DNA from 2 places in the Haemophilus sp. THUN1690 genome. Region 1 is predicted to be linked to the other one. Evidence: riboswitches for the same ligand, from Rfam matches in the RefSeq annotation. Region 1 holds a riboswitch; the other holds the start of a gene.
The links. A riboswitch is a leader RNA that binds a small molecule or an ion and turns the genes downstream of it on or off. The one in region 1 is predicted to bind thiamine pyrophosphate.
Positions count from the first base shown of each region.

Region 2: linked by a shared signal. The riboswitch ahead of AC6H22_RS01940 (ABC transporter substrate-binding protein) and the one ahead of thiB (thiamine ABC transporter substrate binding subunit) in region 1 are both predicted to bind thiamine pyrophosphate.

Region 1 covers NZ_AP046582.1:71,962-78,531, reverse strand. The annotation lists gene bioB (biotin synthase BioB) at 1-67, opposite strand, end outside; gene thiQ (thiamine ABC transporter ATP-binding protein) at 188-835, opposite strand; gene thiP (thiamine/thiamine pyrophosphate ABC transporter permease) at 819-2,435, opposite strand; gene thiB (thiamine ABC transporter substrate binding subunit) at 2,440-3,438, opposite strand; TPP riboswitch at 3,490-3,577, opposite strand; gene AC6H22_RS00375 (Maf family protein) at 3,667-3,858, opposite strand; gene copM (CopM family metallochaperone) at 3,966-4,343, shown strand; gene AC6H22_RS00365 (ComEA family DNA-binding protein) at 4,372-4,719, opposite strand; gene ispH (4-hydroxy-3-methylbut-2-enyl diphosphate reductase) at 4,890-5,834, opposite strand; gene lspA (signal peptidase II) at 5,831-6,346, opposite strand; gene AC6H22_RS00350 (phosphoethanolamine transferase) at 6,416-6,570, opposite strand, start outside.
Region 2 covers NZ_AP046582.1:396,840-403,409, forward strand. The annotation lists gene uvrD (DNA helicase II) at 1-2,063, opposite strand, end outside; TPP riboswitch at 2,184-2,273, shown strand; gene AC6H22_RS01940 (ABC transporter substrate-binding protein) at 2,326-3,387, shown strand; gene htpG (molecular chaperone HtpG) at 3,507-5,387, shown strand; gene AC6H22_RS01950 (ArsC family reductase) at 5,466-5,810, shown strand; gene dapE (succinyl-diaminopimelate desuccinylase) at 5,838-6,570, shown strand, end outside.

The DNA of each region.
Region 1 (6,570 bases):
AAACAGACCAATATTCAACGCTTGGATGTGGTGTAATGGAGTTAATTTGTAGTTTTTCAGTTAACATATTTTTCCTTTGAAAGTGCGGTGAATAATAACCGCATTTTTGTATCTTATATTCATTCAGTTTATAGGCTGCCATCAATAGCCATTGAACCGATTCATCAGTTATAAAATCTATATAATTTTACGTCTCTTTTTGCAATTGACTTATCTGACCATTTTCCACCAGCAATACTCGATCTATCGTACCAACTAATTCCGATGGTTGGTGAGTAACAAGTAACAAGGTCAGATGTTTCTCATCACAAAGTTTGGCAATTAAAGCAAGCATTTCTACACGAAGTTTCTGATCTAATGCGGAAAAAGGCTCATCTAATAACAAGATGGGTTTATCTCGCAACAAACAACGCGCCAATGCCACTCGTTGTTTTTGCCCCCCTGAAAGAGAATTCGGTAAACGTTGTAAATAATCGCCCAATCCTACAGAACAAGCGACCTGTCCAATTTTTTCCTGTTCAAGTGCGATTAATTTTAAAGAGGGTTTTAAACCCAACGCAAGATTTTGCTGTACGGTTAAGTGAGGAAATAAATTATTTTCTTGAAATAGCATGGAAACCGGACGCTCGTAAGGTGCACTACGCGTATGATCTTTATCGTTTAACCAAACTTCTCCTTGATGAGGAAATTCAAATCCAGCAATTAAATTCAATAATGTACTTTTCCCCGCCCCACTTTCGCCAATAATTGCAACACGTTCGCCAGCATTTACGCTCAAATTAAAGCACATCGGTAAGGTTTTATCATTCAAAATCACATTATTTAGATAAATCATCAGCATCCCTATATGTGTGAATAAAGGCAAACAATATGCCACAAAGCAATAATAGAATCCCTGCGGTTACTGCAGCATCTTGATTACGATAATTACCTAACTGCTGATATAACAAGTGCGGTAGGGAAGTAAACTCTTGATTGCCAAACAACGCAATAGCCGTAAAATCCCCTAAAGATAGCGCCAAGGCTAAAGCAAAAGCATAGCGCAATGGCGCACGTAAAATTTGCCACTCAATCAGATAAAAACGTTGCCACCCCACAATTCCCAAACTATTACACAGATTTTCGTAATAACGCATATTGTTATGGAAAGGTGTGCTCAAAATACGTAAAACAAAAGGCATTGCACTTAACGCATTGCAAAATACAACTATGGCAAACAAATCAATATTCGAAAAATCACGCTCTTGTAATAATAAAAATAACCCCATTGCGAGTACTAAAATCGGGATTGCCAAAATCACCATTCCTGCATTAATAATAAATTGAGCGATTTTCTGATAATGCAACCATTCTAAACGGCGTGATAAAAGTAGCAAGGCAATTGCCATCGTTAATGCAAGTAATGCGGATAAGGGCGCAATAGAAAGAGAATAGTCTAACGCACGCCAGAGCTGAGAATTATGCCAAACTGTGAGCAAACTAGGTGAACTCAATGCGCTGATAAGAATGTTCAATACTGGCGAAAAAAGGAAAAATACGAAAACAAGCAAGACAAAAACATGGAAAATTCTGACCGCACTTTTAGGCTTCTCAAACCAAGGATTACTATTACTCAAGCTATTTTGATTAGAGGGCGAAAAACGCGATGTTAAGCTAAATAAAACTAAGCAAAATACAAATTGCAACATAGCAAAAAGAGCAGCTTTTGGCAGATCAAATTCAAATAAAATCGCTTGGTAAATTGCGGTTTCTAATGTTGTATATTGAGGCCCACCACCTAGCGTAAGAACAACAGTAAAACTGGTGAAGCAAAGCATAAAAATCAAGCTGAATGTAGGCAAACATTGCTGACGAAAAACGGGCCATTCCACCAATTTAACGAATTGCCAGCCTTGCAAATTGAGTTGCGCAGCAAGCTGACGTTGCTGATAAGGGATACTTTGCAAACTTTGTAAGAAAAGTTGCGCAGCCAGTGGAATATTGAAAAAAAGATGGGCAATTAAAATACCCGAGAGTCCGTAAATATGACCCTGCCATGACATTCCCAAAAAGTTAGCAAACCAAGCTAACCAACCGCTTGAACCATAAATGCCAATCAAACCAAAAATTGCTACTAAAACAGGTAAAACAAAGGTCAGCGACATTAATTTTAATAGCCACTTTTTTCCTGAGAATGGTTGATAAAACAATGCTCGAGCGAGGAGCAGACCAAAAAAAATAGATAAAACGGTAGAAAATAAGGCTTGCCCAAGACTGAAAAGAATCAGATGCTGTAGGTAATCATCCGTTAACCAAGATCGCCATTGCAATTCATCGCCAAATGCAAAGATTGAACTTAATGCGCTACCATAAAAAAGAGTAATGAAACTAATAACAACAACGCCGCCCACATAATGACGAGGGCGGAGTTGTGGATGATGAAATAACGAAAACATCAAACTATTTTGTTAATGTGGTTTGCCAAGTGCTAATCCAATTTTTTAAGTGTTCCGCATTCACCATTGGATTGATTGGAGTTTGAGTTTTTTGTAGAGCTTTAAGTGCATCAAAGTGCGGTTCAATTTCACCTTGAATAACTGGCAACATAATATTGGCTGTCACAATATGTTTTTGTGCCGTAGGTGAAATTAAAAATGCCATAAAATCATCCGCACATTGATTTGGATGGTTGGCGACTCGAGCCGCTAATTCCACTTGGGTTATATGCCCTTCCGAAAAATCTGTCGCTGCATAATTATCTTTTTTCTCAAAAAGTTGGTGATAAAGTGGTGATGTACTGTAACTTAACACTAAATCAGCTTCGCCTTTTAAGAATGCACCATAAGTATCCGACCAACCTTTACCCACTGTCACCGTATGCTTATCCAACTCTTTCCAAGCAGATTGAATTTTGTCTGCAGGATAAATCGCATTCATCCAAACCAATAAACCACGCCCCACACTACTGGTGCGAGGATCTTGATAAATTACACGGATATCTTGGCGTTCAACCAATTCTTTCAAACTTTTCGGCGGATTTTGTAATTTAGTTTTATCGTACACAAAAGCATAGTTACCAAAATCGAAAGGTAAGAATGTTTTATTCGTCCATTTTGTTGGCAGATCAAGTTGAGTTAAATCTACTTTATTTGGCGTGAAAATACCTGTTTTTTCAGCTTGTTCTAAAACAAAGTTATCTAAACCTAGCACAATATCGGCTTTGGTTTTCTTTCCTTCCAAGCGAACTCGATTGAGTAACACGCCACCACTTTCAAAAGGCGTAAAATTAATAGCGCATTGTGGGTGCACTTTCTCAAAATCTTGTTTTACTTTTGGACCCGCTCCCCACTCAGACGTGAAAGAATCATAGCTATATACGTTAACACTTTGCTGTGATTGGGCTAATGCCGCGGTGGAAAAAAGTGCGGTAGAAATTAAGGTTAATTTAAGAAGTTTCATTATTACATCCTTATTTATATCAAAAGGCAGCAATAATGACGGGAAGGAGATAAGGTTGTATTCCTAGTTTCCTACGTCAGTATTAACTGTTTCAGGTTCACGGGTATGATCTCAGCATATTGCACCCCGACTAGGCTTTTTAGTGTATTAAAATTTATTAGGCTTGCCAACGGATTTTTAAAAAGAAATAAACTTTCTACATTTTCTGAAAAAAATAAAAAAGCCCTGTCAAACAGGGCATCCATAAGAGGTTTTAAAATTAAAAAGTGATTCGATTGGGCTTTCAATGCCTAAATCTGTCTGATCAATGACTTCAAAACCGAAATCACCTAACACATCTGCCATTTCTTTTACTTTGCCTTTATTGCCCGTGGCAAGTACAATTTTTTGCTTCGTGATGCTGTCCCTCATATCAAACATTGTCTTATTTTAGAATCTCACCAAAAATTTTCGGAATAAGTATTGACTTTAACCTTAGGTCAAGGTTTATGATTTGTGCTCATTCAGTTATCACATAGGAGAAAAACATGAAAAAACTTATGACTTTTATCACACTTAGCGCTGCTGCAGTTTCAGTTTGTGTCCAAGCTAATGAACAACCGCATCAAGCACACATGAATATGCCAATGTCGACAGATTCTGCAATGCAACAAGAATTAATGCAAGGTATGAATCAAATGCATCAAGACATGATGGCAGCCTCACAATATAAAGATCCTGATGTTGCTTTTGCAGCAGGTATGTTGCCACACCATATTGGCGCAGTAAAAATGGCGGAAGTTGAATTAAAATACGGAAAAGATCCTGAGATGCGTAAGCTTGCTGAGAATATTATTCACGCACAACAAGCGGAAATTGAACAAATGCAAAAATGGCTTAAAGTGCACAATAAAAAAGCCCTGTAAAACAGGGCATCCATAAGCGGTTTTAAAATTAAAAAGTGATTCGATCACGGTTTCTTTCAAGCGTTGCCTTACCAATCCCTTGCACTTCTAATAGTTGTTCAGCACTCGTGAAATTACCGTGTTTTTCACGATATTGCACAATAGCTTCTGCTTTTTTAGCGCCGATCCCTGTTAAGGATTTTTGAATTTCACTAACGGTTGCCGTATTGATATTCAATTTATCGCTCACAGTAGCCGGTGCAACTTGAGCCTCAGTTTGAGTAGCCACAACAGGTTGAACAGCCTGCTCTGCAGCTTTTTCCTCAGCAAAGGCCGAAGAGGCAATCAGCGCGCCACACAATACAACTGAAGTAAATAATGTTTTCATTAATTTCATAGAGGTTTCCTTTTAATATGAACATGTTGATGAGCATATCAACAGAGCCATTTTTTATGCTTTCAAGAAAACGCTCAAGATTCTTACCGCACTTCTGCGATTCAGATCGCAAAAATTCTTAATTTGAATGAAAAAACAAAGGGCTTATCATTTACGACAAGCCCTTAGCATTAGTTAACTTCTTTTATTCTCAGCTCTTTTGGAACTTCAAAGAACATATTTTCTTCTAAACCTTGCAGTTCTTCTATAGTATTCGCACCAAACTCTTTTAAGCGGGAAATAATCGATTGGACTAATTCTTCTGGCGCAGACGCTCCCGCTGTAATTCCAATGGTTTTCACATCATTAAACCAGTCAGCTTGAATATCGGAAGGATCATCAAGAAGCTGTGATTTAACCCCCATACGAGAAGCCAATTCAGCTAAGCGATTTGAATTTGATGAATTTTTAGAACCAACTACCAATACCAAATCAGATAATTTTGCCAATTCTCGCACCGCTTCTTGACGATTGGTTGTCGCATAACAAATATCGTTTTTGTGTGGGCCTTGAATAGCGGGATATTTTTCCTTTAATGCTGCAATGGTTTCAGCCGTATCATCTAGCGACAAAGTTGTTTGCGTCATAAAGGTTAAATCATCATTTTCTTGCATTGGCAAACGCGCAATATCTTCTACTTTTTCAATCAGGAAAATACCGCCGTCTTCATTGCTATACTGCCCCATCGTGCCTTCAACTTCAGGATGCCCTTTATGCCCAATCAAAATCGCTTTTGTTCCCTTTCGACTTGCACGAGCAACTTGCATATGCACTTTTGTTACCAAGGGACAGGTTGCATCAAATACTTTGAGATGACGATCTTTCGCTTCTTGTCGTACGGCTTGAGATACACCATGCGCAGAAAAAATAACGATAGCACCATCAGGCACCTCGCTTAATTCTTCCACAAAGATCGCACCACGATCACGTAATCCGTTTACAACAAATCGGTTATGCACCACTTCGTGACGAACATAAATCGGTGCGCCATGAATTTCTAAGGCTAATTCAACAATACTAATGGCACGATCTACACCGGCACAAAATCCTCGTGGATTCGCTAAAATTATCTTCATTTCTGACCGCACTTTTCTGCTTGTTTATCTTGTACTTTTTTCTTTTCGTTATTAAAAGCATCCAATGCTAATAACCCTGCACCAATACAAATGGCAATATCGGCGATATTAAATACTGGATAATGGTAAATATCCCAATAGAAATCAAAAAAATCCACGACAAAACCATTGTAAGCACGATCCACCATATTCGCTAACGCCCCACCAATAATGAGTGCATAAGCAGAATTTGGGATTTTTTGTTGAGCATTATTTTTTGCTAAAAAATAAACCAACATGCCAGAAATAGCTAATGCTAACAAAATAAAGAAATATTGTTGCCAGCCACTATGATCCGCTAAGAAACTAAATGCCGCGCCATAATTGCGAACATAGGTGAGATTGAAAACAGGCAACACATTAACACTTTCATACAAATCAAATTTTTGCACCACAATATATTTAGTGAGCAAATCAATCACGAAAGCGACCGCACTTAACCATAAAAATGAAAGCCCTGATTTTTTGGACATAATATTTCCCTTTTAAAAAAATTCCGTTAATTCTAGCATAGGCCGATAAATGATAAAGCACGATCTCATTTACTGAACGGATTCTGGTAATTTTGCTGGATCATTAGCCAACTCTTTAACATTCACCACTTTCTTCCAATCAAATACCTTAATTTCCTGTTTTTCAGGACGGAAGAAATCGACGCCTTGTAAATGTTTTTCCTTAATCCCCATCCAATCAGCAA
Region 2 (6,570 bases), 320 kb from region 1:
AAACCGAATTTTTCATGTTTGACTTTTTGACCCATTTTCCATTCATTTTCGACCGCACAGGTATTCGACAATGAACCGACTTTTGCTAGATTCATCGCGCGCGTGACAGTTCCTCGTAAACGAATTTCTTGGATACATTCTCTCGGTAATTCGGCTATAAAACGTGATGGTAAATGGCGTTCTTCTTTGGCATATAATCGACGGCTTTCCGCATAAGAGATGGTCAGTTTTTTCTTCGCGCGAGTAATACCGACGTAAGCTAAACGACGTTCTTCTTCTAAACGCCCAGGTTCTTCAAAAGAACGGTAACTTGGGAATAAACCTTCTTCTACGCCAACCATAAATACACGAGGAAATTCTAGGCCTTTAGCGGAGTGTAATGTCATCATTTCTACACAAGATTGATGTGGAGAAGCTTGTTCTTCACCCGCTTCTAAAGAGGCGTGAGTTAAAAAGGCGGTGAGTTCCGTCATATCTTCTGCATCATCAGGTTTGATGAATTCACGGGTCGCGGTAACTAATTCTTCCAAGTTTTCAATACGCACTTCGCCTTTTTCACCTTTTTCTTGTTTATACATTTCATATAAACCCGAATGTTTAATCACAAAATCAGTTTGTGCGAAAAGCGGCATTTCTGCGGTATCAAGTTGTAGTGAATTAATTAATTCCTGGAAACGCAATAATGCTGTTGAGGCTCGTCCAGCCAACATATTTTCTTGTGTCGCGACTTGTACTGCTTGCCACAAGGTAATTTGGCGTTCGCGTGTTAAGTTACGCAATATATCTAAAGTGCGGTCGCCAATGCCACGGGTTGGCGTATTAATTACACGCTCAAAAGCCGCATCATCTTGACGATTATTAATCAAACGAAGATAGGCTAACGCATCTTTAATTTCTTGGCGTTCGAAGAAACGCATACCGCCATAAATACGATATGGAATTTGACAACGAATTAAGGCTTCTTCAATAACCCGTGATTGGCTATTACTACGATAAAGTACAGCGCAATCATCAAGTTTTCCGCCATGTTCTACCCAATCCTGAATTTGTGAAGCGACAAATTTTGCTTCGTCTAATTCATTAAACGCAGCATAGATGCCCACGGGATCGCCTTTTTCACCCTCTGTCCATAAATTTTTACCAAGACGATCACTATTGTTTGCAATTAATTCATTTGCGCTGTTTAGGATATTGGCGGTAGAACGATAGTTTTGTTCAAGGCGAATTGTTTCGGCTTTAAAATCTTTCAAGAATTTTTGAATATTTTCGATTTGTGCGCCACGCCAACCATAAATAGATTGATCGTCATCGCCCACGATCATGACTTTGCCTGTTTCTCCCGCGAGAATTTTGATCCATTTATATTGAATTTTATTGGTATCTTGAAACTCATCCACCAAAATATGCTGAAAACGTTGTTGATAACGTTGCAAAATTAATGGTTTTTTCTCAAATAATTCATAGGCCCGAATTAATAATTCTGCAAAATCGACCAATCCTGCGCGATCGCAGGTGTCTTGATAGATCTTATAAATTTTAATCCATTCACGCTCTTGACGATCATTAAAATCTTCAATGTCATTTGGTCGCAAGCCTTCATCTTTTTTGTTATTGATGTACCAACAAGCCTGTTTAGGCGGAAAAGCTTTTTCATCAAAATTATGTAATTTTAATAACCGTTTAATTAAACGAAGTTGATCTTCTGAATCCAAAATTTGGAAATCTTGTGGCAATCCCACATCTAAATGATGAGCTCGCAATAAACGATGGGCAATGCTGTGGAAGGTGCCAATCCACATACCAAATAATTGATGTTGTGCGTGTTTGGCAAGGGTAGATTGAATACGATGACGCATTTCTGCTGCTGCTTTATTAGTAAATGTCACCGCCATAATGCTGCCTTCAGAAATATTTTCTACCGCAATTAACCAAGCGATACGGTGCGTCAATACACGCGTTTTGCCAGAGCCTGCACCCGCTAGCACTAAGTGATTACCAAGAGGGGCTGCTACGGCTTCGCGTTGTTTATCGTTAAGTCCGTCAAGTAATTCAGAAATATCCATGATGAAATTTTTATCTGTTCAAATTTACAGGAATTATAAGTCTAATTTTTTTATATCACAATCAAGAAAATCATAAACTTATCCGACTTTACAAAAATAGTATTACAACTTATATTGATTCGAGGTTAGTCGGGGTGCGGACATCGCTGAGAAAATACCCGTGAACCTGAAACAGTTAGCACTGGCGTAGGAAACTAATCTCTCCTTCTTACTTAAAGGGCTGACTTACTTTTTTCTGTATTCATATAAGTAAGGATGCATCATGACACTCTCTTTTTCTTTAAAAAATTCTTTTAAATTGACCGCACTTTCCAGCGTGCTTGGTTGCGGCTTATTAGGATTAAGTTTATCAACGCCTGCTCAAGCAGAAGGCAAATTAGTGCTTTATTGCAGCGTCCAAAACACGACTTGTGAAAAAGTCGCTCACGCTTTTAGCAAAAAATATAATGTGGACACTCAGTTTGTGCGTAATAGCACAGGGACTGTATTAGGCAAAATCAAAGCTGAAAAAGAAAACCCACAAGCAGACGTTTGGTATGGCGGTACATTGGAACCGCACTTTCAAGCACGAGATGCAGGTTTGTTAGAAATTTATCGTTCGCCTCTGCAAAAAGAAATTATGCCTCAATTCAAAAAGCTCACGGAACAACGTGGCGATACTACGTCGATTATTTATCTTATGGAGCTTGGCATTGGGATGAATGAAAAACTGCTAGCTGAAAAAAATATCGCGAAACCTCAATGTTATGCTGATTTATTAAAACCAGAATTTAAAGGGTTAATTCAATATCCAGATCCTCGAGTATCGGGTACTGGCTACACTATTCTTACAACTTTAATTGAAATTATGGGCGAAGATAAAGCCTTTGCTTATTTGAAAGAACTTGACAAAAACATTGCTCAATACACGAAAACTGGATTAGCAACGGCTAATATTTCTACGGGCGCAGCCGCTGTTGATATTGGTTTTATGCATACTTATGTGCGTGAAAAGGATAAAGGTGCACCGGTTATTGGTGCTTTACCTTGCGAAGGCACTGGCTATACGTTAGGGGCGGTCAGTATCATTAAAAATGGACGCAATTTAGATAATGCTAAACGCTTTGTCGATTTTGTTCTTTCTGCAGAAGCTCAAGAAATTCCTTGGCGTGAGGCGGATTCTTACCAACTGCCAACAAATATTCATGCCAAAGCGCATCCACATCTTTCTGATCCTGCGAAACTTAAATTGATTGATATTGATTTCATCAAATTTGGTTCGGATCAAGAGGCGAAACGATTAATAGAACGCTGGGTTGAAAATGTGAAGGAAAGAAAAGAGTAATTGATGTTAGCTTGATAAAAGTGCGGTGAAAATTCACCGCACTTTGCTTTTCCTTGAAATCTTTCTTTTTATTCTTATATCTATGACGTTCAATTTTTATCTTTATGAAGGAAAAAATTATGTCACAAAATCAAGAAACTCGCGGCTTCCAATCTGAAGTCAAACAACTTCTCCAATTAATGATCCATTCTTTGTATTCCAACAAAGAAATTTTTTTACGTGAATTAATTTCTAATGCCTCTGATGCAGCAGATAAATTACGCTTTAAAGCACTTTCCAACCCTGCTTTATATGAAGGCGATGGCGACTTGCGTGTGCGTGTTAGCTTTGATGCGGATAAAGGAACGATCACAATTAGCGATAACGGCATAGGTATGACTCGCGAGCAAGTCATCGATCATTTGGGTACGATTGCGAAATCAGGAACAAAAGAATTTTTAACCGCACTTGGCCAAGACCAAGCAAAAAATAGCCAACTTATTGGGCAATTTGGTGTAGGTTTCTATTCGGCGTTTATCGTTGCCGATAAAGTCACGGTGAAAACCCGTGCGGCAGGTGAGGCAACTGATAAAGGCGTACTTTGGGAATCTGCGGGCGAAGGCGAATATTCTGTAGCGGATATTGAGAAAAAATCCCGTGGCACAGATGTGATTTTACATTTACGCGAAGATGAAAAAGAATTTTTAAACGAATGGCGTTTGCGTGAAATTATCGGTAAATATTCTGACCATATTGGCTTGCCAGTGGAAATGCTGACGAAAGAATACGATGATGAAGGCAAAGAGTGCGGTGAAAAATGGGAGAAAATTAATAAATCCGATGCACTTTGGACGCGCTCTAAAAATGATGTTTCCGATGAGGAATACAAAGAGTTTTATAAACACTTAAGCCATGATTTTGCTGATCCTGTTACTTGGGCGCATAACAAAGTGGAAGGAAATCAAGCATATACTAGTTTGCTTTATGTGCCAGCTAAAGCACCTTGGGATTTATTTAATCGCGAACATAAACACGGCTTAAAACTTTATGTTCAACGTGTATTTATTATGGATGATGCTGAGCAATTTATGCCGAATTATCTCCGTTTTATGCGTGGTTTAATCGATAGCAATGACTTGCCATTAAATGTGTCTCGTGAAATTTTGCAAGATAACAAAATTACGGCTGCATTACGCAAAGCATTAACTAAGCGTTCATTACAAATGCTAGAAAAATTAGCAAAAAATGATGCAGAAAAATATCTTCAATTCTGGAAAGAGTTTGGTTTAGTCTTGAAAGAAGGCCCTGCAGAAGATTTTGCTAACAAAGAAACTGTCGCTAAGTTATTGCGTTTTGTTTCGACACATAATGATAGTAGCGAGCAAACTGTGTCTTTAGAAGATTACATCTCGCGTATGAAAGAGGGGCAAAAAGCTATCTATTACATTACAGCGGACAGCTATGTTGCAGCGAAAAATAGCCCACACTTGGAATTATTCAATAAAAAAGGCATTGAGGTTTTATTGCTTTCCGATCGCATTGATGAATGGATGTTAAGCTATTTAACTGAATTCGATGGTAAACAATTACAAAGTATTACAAAAGCCGATTTGGATTTAGGTGATTTAGCAGATAAAGAATCTGAAACACAAAAACAACAAGATGAAGCCTTTGGTAGTTTTATTGAGCGTGTGAAAAACTTGCTTGGTGAACGTGTGAAAACGGTGCGTTTAACTCACAATTTAACGGATACACCAGCGGTGGTTTCTACGGATAATGATCAAATGACGACCCAAATGGCGAAATTGTTTGCCGCCGCAGGGCAACCCGTTCCAGAAGTAAAATACACCTTTGAACTGAATCCAGAACACCACTTAGTGAAAAAAGTGGCTGATATTGCAGATGAAGCTGAATTTGCTGATTGGGTGGAATTATTACTTGAACAAGCTATGTTAGCAGAGCGCGGATCTTTGGAAAATCCAGCTGCGTTTATTAAACGTATCAATAAGTTGTTAGGTTAATTCATTTGAGATGAAGTAGTATAAGGGTTAAAATCCTCAGTCTAATTAGATTGGGGATTTTTCTTTTTTAGGTGAAATATGATTACAGTTTACGGCATTAAAAATTGCGATACGGTGAAGAAAGCGTTGAAATGGCTGGCGGATCACAATATTGAACACAAACTTCACGACTACCGTGTTGATGGTTTAGATTCAAATTTTTTAGTCCAAGCGGAAGCTCAATTTGGGTGGGATGTGTTGGTAAATAAACGTAGTACAACTTGGCGTAATTTGGTTGAGCAAGTTAAAAATTCTCTTGATAAAGCTACCGCACTTTCCGTGTTGGCTGAGAATCCAACCTTGATTAAACGCCCAATTATTTTACAAGATGGGAAGGCATTAATTGGTTTTAATGAGAAGGAATATCAGGCTGCTTTTGCCTAGAGTGCGGTTATTTTCTTAGGAGTTTTTATGAGAGAAAAAGTGGTTTCGTTGGCGCAAGATTTAATTCGTCGACCGTCTATTAGCCCTAATGACGAAGGCTGTCAGCAAATTATCGCCGAACGTTTAGAAAAGTTAGGTTTTCAAATTGAATGGATGCCTTTTAATGATACGCTGAATTTGTGGGCAAAGCACGGAGCGGGTGAGCCTGTGATTGCTTTTGCGGGACATACGGATGTTGTGCCTACAGGCGATGAAAATCAATGGTCATATTCGCCGTTTTCTGCTGAAATTATTGATGGCATGCTTTATGGTCGCGGTGCGGCGGATATGAAAGGCTCCCTTGCTGCAATGATTGTTGCGGCAGAAGAATATGTAAAAGCAAATCCTAATCATAAGGGCACCATTGCATTATTGATTACATCTGATGAAGAGGCTGCTGCAAAAGATGGTACAGTGCGTGTGGTTGAAGCTTTAATGGCACGTGGTGAAAAAATTACTTATTGTATGGTTGGCGAGCCATCGAGTGCTAAAAACTTAGGCGATGTTGTCAAAAATGGTCGCCGCGGTTCAATTACAGGAAATCTTTATATTCAGGGGATTCAAGGGCATGTGGCATATCCGCATTTAGCCGAAAACCCAATCCATAAAGCAGCCCCATTTTTGCAAGAATTAACAACTTACCAATGGGATGAAGGCAATGAGTTTTTCCCTCCCACAAGCCTACAAATTGCTAATATTCATGCGGGTACAGGAAGTAATA